Linked DNA regions of Myxosarcina sp. GI1. Each later gene encodes a partner of the first gene's protein in a complex. Links are inferred from orthologs where the notes say so. Each region holds a gene or a part of one and is shown in the gene's direction. Other genes may lie near its edges. The genes, in order: KV40_RS17620 and atpC.

Evidence for each region.
Region 2: the proteins of KV40_RS17620 (region 1) and atpC are in contact, whole or in part, in a cryo-EM structure (PDB 9ITS), measured with the Chloroflexus aurantiacus proteins. The link is inferred for Myxosarcina sp. GI1 from one-to-one orthologs. Residues at the interface, in WP_012258894.1 of Chloroflexus aurantiacus: Pro2, Arg9, Arg10, Arg12, Ser13, Val14, Asn16, Val17, Ile20, Thr21, Met24, Val27, Lys31, Arg34, Ala41, Thr42, Pro44, Tyr45, Arg48, Met49, Val52, Arg88, Leu90, Arg142, Asp145, Ala146, Lys148, Leu149, Val205, Asp206; in WP_012258892.1 of Chloroflexus aurantiacus: Glu6, Val8, Thr9, Ala10, Glu11, Arg12, Val13, Thr26, Lys27, Asp28, Pro39, Leu40, Met41, Thr42, Ile43, Phe66, Glu68, Val69, Leu70, Arg73, Thr75, Leu77, Ala78, Asp79, Arg102, Gln107, Arg110, Asp111, Leu114, Ala117.

The regions. Positions count from the first base shown.
Region 1 is NZ_JRFE01000024.1:32,878-35,875, reverse strand. It holds KV40_RS17620 (F0F1 ATP synthase subunit gamma), read left to right. Parts: upstream 1-1,026; coding sequence 1,027-1,971; downstream 1,972-2,998. Other genes in the region: purB (adenylosuccinate lyase), read right to left, coding at 2,082-2,998; atpA (F0F1 ATP synthase subunit alpha), read left to right, coding at 1-817. UniProt on the Escherichia coli protein: Produces ATP from ADP in the presence of a proton gradient across the membrane. The gamma chain is believed to be important in regulating ATPase activity and the flow of protons through the CF(0) complex.
Region 2 is NZ_JRFE01000001.1:37,613-40,970, forward strand. What follows is about bases 1-2,824. They hold atpC (ATP synthase F1 subunit epsilon), read left to right. Parts: upstream 1-1,117; coding sequence 1,118-1,531; downstream 1,532-2,824. Other genes in these bases: atpD (F0F1 ATP synthase subunit beta), read left to right, coding at 1-953; KV40_RS00185 (30S ribosomal protein PSRP-3), read right to left, coding at 1,724-2,026; KV40_RS00190 (TIGR01548 family HAD-type hydrolase), read left to right, coding at 2,090-2,824. Outside these bases: more of KV40_RS00190, read left to right, coding at 2,825-2,890; KV40_RS32905 (transposase), read right to left, coding at 3,357-3,358. UniProt on the Escherichia coli protein: Produces ATP from ADP in the presence of a proton gradient across the membrane.

The DNA.
Region 1 (2,998 bases):
CCTACAGTATCTCGCGCCCTACACTGGTGCGGCGATCGCCGAATACTTTATGTATAAAGGTAAAGCTACTTTGGTAATCTACGATGACTTGACCAAACAGGCACAGGCTTATCGTCAAATGTCTCTCTTGCTACGTCGTCCCCCTGGTCGCGAAGCCTATCCTGGAGACGTATTCTATCTTCACTCCCGTCTCTTAGAACGCGCTGCCAAGCTCAACGACAATTTAGGAGGCGGCAGCATGACCGCTCTGCCAATCATCGAAACTCAAGCGGGTGACGTATCGGCATACATTCCCACCAACGTAATTTCCATTACCGACGGACAAATATTCCTCTCTAGCGACCTATTTAACGCTGGCTTTCGTCCTGCCATCAATGCAGGTATTTCGGTATCTCGCGTAGGTTCTGCGGCTCAAACCAAAGCAATTAAGAAAGTTGCAGGTAAACTCAAGCTGGAACTGGCTCAATTTGCCGAACTAGAAGCTTTTTCTCAATTTGCTTCTGATTTGGATGCCGCTACTCAAAATCAGTTAGCGAGAGGACAGCGTTTGCGTCAGATTCTCAAACAGGATCAAAATTCACCTCTATCCGTAGCCGAACAAGTGGCAGTAGTATACTCTGGTCTTAACGGCTATTTAGACGATATTGATGTAGAAAAAGTAAGCGATTTTGCCAAGGGTCTGCGAGAATATCTCGACAATAACAAAGGCAAATACATGGAGATTATTTCTTCAGAAAAAGTGCTAACTGACGAAGCTGAAAATCTCCTCAAAGAAGGTATTAAAGAATACAAGCAAACCTTCAAGGCAGCAGCCTAAGCTGATGAAGTAAGAAGGAAGACGTTAGCTAAAAGAAGGGATTGGGCGGAGGTGCAGGTGCTGAGGTGAGAAAGAAAGTTTGAGTCAGACGTGTTTATTCTGCTTCTTCTTTTTTTTGAAAACCTCCCTTGCACCCTAGCGCAGCGAAGCTCCCCTGCTCCCTTGCTTCCTCGCCAAGTAAGTTGAATACCGATCGGAAAATACAAAAAATGCCCAATCTTAAAGCGATTCGCGATCGCATCTCTTCAGTAAAAAATACCAAAAAAATTACCGAAGCCATGCGCCTGGTAGCAGCAGCTAAGGTACGTCGCGCTCAAGAACAAGTTAATTCCACCCGTCCTTTTGCCGACAGTCTGGCAGAAGTGTTGTACAACCTTAAAGACAGACTGAGATTTGAAGATGTCGATTTGCCTCTTTTCGAGCAACGAGAAGTAAGCAAAGTTGCCCTGTTAGTAATTACTGGCGATCGCGGTTTGTGTGGCGGTTATAATGCCAACGTAATTCGACGAGCCGAACAGAGAGCCAAAGAACTACAGAAAGAAGGAGTTGAATATACCTACGTCTTAATCGGTCGCAAAGCGGTTCAACATTTTAGAAGACGTAATGTTCCAATTAACAAAACCTTTGTAAACTTAGAACAAATTCCTACCGCAGCGGAAGCATCTTCAGTTGCCGACGAACTACTATCTTTGTTTTTATCAGAAACGGTAGATAGAGTCGAGCTAGTTTACACTAAGTTTGTTTCCTTAATTAGTTCTCGTCCTGTAATTCAAACCCTACTGCCACTAACTCCCCAAGGACTGGAAGTAAAAGATGACGAAATTTTCCGCCTGACTACTAGAGGCGGTGAATTTAATGTCGAACGAGAAAAAGTTAGCAGCGAAATGCAAACTTTCCCCAGAGACACAATTTTCGAGCAAGACCCCGTACAAATTCTCGATTCTTTACTGCCTCTTTACCTTAATAACCAGCTTTTGCGTTCTTTACAAGAGGCGGCAGCTAGCGAACTTGCAGCTAGAATGACAGCAATGAACAATGCTAGTGATAACGCCACTGAGTTGATGAAAGATCTTACTCTCTCATACAACAAAGCCAGACAAGCTGCTATTACTCAAGAAATTTTAGAGGTAGTTTCGGGTGCTGAAGCTCTATGATTGATAATTTGCTCGATTTTTGAATTAAAGTTTAAAACGTCTAGAATTTTACTAGGCGTTTTTTTACTATCTAGCGATCGCTCTACCATAAAAAGATAGAGAATTTGGTTTTAAATTCCCAAACGCTGATAAATTTCATCCAGATGCTTGAGATGATGTTGGGGATCGAAACAGGCGGCAATTTCTGATGCGGATAGCTTTTGCTTTACCGTATCGTCTTGCTCGATTAAAGCACGAAAGTTACCTTCTAGCTGATTCCAGGCAGTATGGGCGCAATTTTGTACTACGCGATAGGCTTCTTCTCGGTTCATGCCTTTTTCTACTAAAGCTAGCAACACTCGTTGAGAAAAAATTACCCCGCCATAGACATTCATATTGCGCTTCATGTTTTCGGGATATACCAGCAGATTTTTGACCAAGTTGGTGATTTCTCTCAGCATAAAGTGAGTCAAAATACAGCTATCGGGCAAAATCACCCGTTCTACCGAACTATGAGAAATATCCCGTTCGTGCCACAAAGCGACATTTTCTAAAGCTGCTACGGCGTTACCGCGAATGATTCTTGCCATTCCCGTCAGTCTTTCCGAACGAATCGGGTTGCGTTTGTGGGGCATTGCCGAAGAACCTTTTTGCTTTTTAGAAAAGTATTCTTCTACTTCCAAAACATCGGTACGCTGGAGGTTGCGAATTTCGACGGCAAAGCGTTCGATAGAAGCCGATAGCAACGCTAGCTGCTGCACGAATTCGGCATGGCGATCGCGTGAAATTACCTGAGTTGAAGCCGTATCGGGTTCTAAATCTAACTTCTGACAGGCGATCGCCTCTACTTGTGGATCGACGTTAGCATAAGTCCCCACCGCACCCGAAATCTTACCTACAGCAATATCGCGACTCAATTTTGCCAGGCGATCGCGATTTCGCAGCACTTCAGCCAGCCAACCCGCCAACTTAAAGCCAAAGGTAATTGGTTCGGCATGAATACCATGCGATCGCCCTACCATTACCGTATAGCGGTGTTGCTGTGCCT
Region 2 (3,358 bases), on another replicon or contig:
AAACCGTTATTATGATGGAATTGATCAACAACATTGCCATTCAACACGGTGGTGTATCGGTATTTGGTGGCGTGGGCGAACGCACTCGTGAGGGGAACGACCTCTACAACGAGATGATCGAATCGAACGTAATCGATACTGAAAATCCAGAAAAATCGAAAATTGCCTTGGTATACGGGCAGATGAACGAACCACCAGGCGCGAGAATGCGTGTCGGTCTGTCGGCATTAACTATGGCGGAATACTTCCGCGATGTCAACAAACAGGATGTGTTGTTGTTTATCGATAATATCTTCCGTTTCGTACAGGCAGGTTCTGAAGTATCGGCTCTCTTAGGTAGGATGCCTTCTGCGGTAGGATATCAGCCTACTTTGGGTACCGACGTTGGCGACTTGCAAGAGCGCATTACTTCTACTAAAGAAGGTTCGATTACCTCAATTCAAGCAGTTTACGTTCCTGCCGATGACTTGACCGACCCCGCACCTGCAACTACTTTTGCTCATTTGGATGGAACCACAGTACTATCTCGTAACTTGGCTTCCAAAGGTATTTATCCTGCGGTAGACCCCTTAGATTCATCCAGTACTATGCTTCAGCCTAATATTGTAGGTGAAAAGCATTACAATATCGCTCGTTCGGTACAGTCTACGTTACAACGCTATAAAGAATTACAAGACATTATTGCTATCTTGGGTCTGGACGAACTATCTGAAGAAGACCGCTTGACAGTAGACCGCGCCCGTAAAATCGAGCGTTTCTTGTCTCAGCCTTTCTTTGTAGCTGAAGTATTTACTGGCGCACCTGGCAAATATGTAACTCTAGAAGAGACTATTGCTGGTTTTGAGGCAATTCTCAATGGCGAATTAGACGACTTGCCAGAACAGGCTTTTTATCTAGTAGGCAATATCGAAGAAGCTAAAGAGAAAGCAGAAAAACTAAAAGCTGAAGAATAAATGATTCTCAGCTAACAATAAGTAAGTAGTTAAGGCGTTCCCTAGGAACGTCTATACTTCTTTATTCGCTTGCAGGTAGTTATAAAAATAAAATTCTACCCGAATAATTAGCTTCATTATTAACTAATTGCTGATTCCTCGTTAAATACATATAACTAATAAACATGGCATTAAATTTAAAAGTCATAACCCCAGATAAAACTGTTTGGGACGATACTGTTGAAGAAATTGTTTTGCCTAGTACGACTGGACAGCTAGGCATTCTATCGGGTCACGCTCCCTTGTTAACCGCTTTAGATATTGGTGTGATGCGAATTCGTGCTACCAAAGAATGGAGCAATATAGCTCTATCTGGCGGTTTTGCTGAGGTGGATAACGATGAAATCAAAGTTCTCGTTAACGGCGCAGAGATGGGGGACAACATCGATAAAGAAACCGCTCGTAGCGAGTACGAAGAAGCTGAGGCTAAAGCGCAAGAGTTGGATAACAGTGATGATCGCGCTGCCAAACTACAGGCTACTAAAGCTCTAAAAAAAGCTAGAGCGCGTTTCCAGGCAGCAGGCGGAATGTCTCAGTAATTTTGTCACGATAAAATAATAAATAAATAGGGCAGAATATTTGCATCTGCCCTATCTTTTGAAAGCTTGCTACATATATCGATTAAGCTAAATCGAATAGTTGGCTCTTAAAGTTTGAGATTCCTCTACTTTGAAAGTAGCTCAAATCTCCAATTATTAATTGTTCCAATCGTTGCTTGCTGAAAACAGAGCTTAGTTGGTTCCAGTAAATACAACATCGGGAAACTTAGTCTGTGCTTGTGACATGGGAGTAGTTTTACCCCGTTCTTGCCAAAAGTTAATCACCTCTGTAGCTTTATTGAGGATTTGAATTCTTTCGGCTTCTTCTATCCAGTGCTTTGCTTCTAATTCATCTTTTAGCTGTTGCCAAGCATCATTTCGCGGCCAAAAAAAGTAAGCAGTTAGAGGGCTGGTTCCTTTCCCTACTACTTGATCGACTGCTACGGCAACATCTTTATCTAACCAAAGAACTTTTAATGTAAATCTTGACTCCAATTACGCCTCCAATTTTGAGTATAAATCTATTTATTCACTATATTCCATCTTTTATCTTACCTTATGAAACCAGACAAATTAACCGCAATTGTAATCTTTGATATTGATGGAGTGATTAGAGATGTCGGAAACTCCTATCGTAGAGCGATCGCCGATACTGTCGAACATTTTACCAGTAATGCCTGGCGACCGACTTTAGACGACATAGACTTATTAAAATCAGAAGGAATTTGGAACAACGACTGGAAAGTATCGCAAGAATTAACCTATCGTTATTTTGAAAGCATAGGTAAACTAAGAAGCGAAATCGCGCTCGATTATCCTGAAATTGTAAATTTTTTTCAGGGACGCTATCGTGGCAAAAATGCCGAGTGTTTTGATGGCTATATTACTCAAGAACCTTTATTGATTTCGGTCGATTACCTACAGAAATTGAGCGATCGCGCTATTGGTTGGGGTTTTTTTAGCGGTGCTACCAGAGGGTCAGCAGAATACGTTCTCAAGAAGCGATTGGGTTTAGAAGAGACTGTTTTAGTCGCTATGGAAGATGCACCGAGTAAACCCGATCCAACGGGATTATTTGCGGCGATCGCCCAAATTAATTTTAATTCTAGCTGTCCCGTATTTTATCTTGGCGATACGGTGGCAGATATGTACACTGTAGTCCGCGCCAGACAAATTAGAGCGCAACGTGATTGGATTGGTATCGGTATTCTACCGCCTCACGTACAATCGTCATCGAGTAAAAAAACGGCTTATACAGAAACTTTAGTAGAAGCAGGTGCGACGGCGGTGTTTGACAATGTAGAAGAATTTAACGTTAAAGCGATGGAGCAAACCCTCTCTCATTTAAAGAAAAATTGAGTAGTTAAGTTCAATGTTCGCGCTAATTAGTGAAGTAAAATTTTATACTGACAAAGATACAAATTTAAGTACAAAAAATTCGATCTGAGTGTAAATTCAAACAGAATAATTAATAACAGAAAACAATTCAACCAAGTATTTTGCTAAAAAACTAAGGATTCTTCCCCATAATTTAGTTAATTTGTAAAGTTTAGCTATATTAGTTTATAAGTTTTGATGAAAAATATCTAGTTATCTCAAGAAGCATAGATAATAAATTTAATACTAGATGTTCATTATTTACCTCATTACCAAGCGTGTTAGCAATAACACGCTTTTTTTTGCGGTTATATGAGATATTTAACTGAGATGATGGCTAAATGTGTGTTTGCGTAATTACTAAGAGACTGTTTGTAAATAAAAGATTAAGCAAGTTTTTCATTCCGAGCTAGACGTTTGGACATCAAATGAACCATTGCAATCTAAATT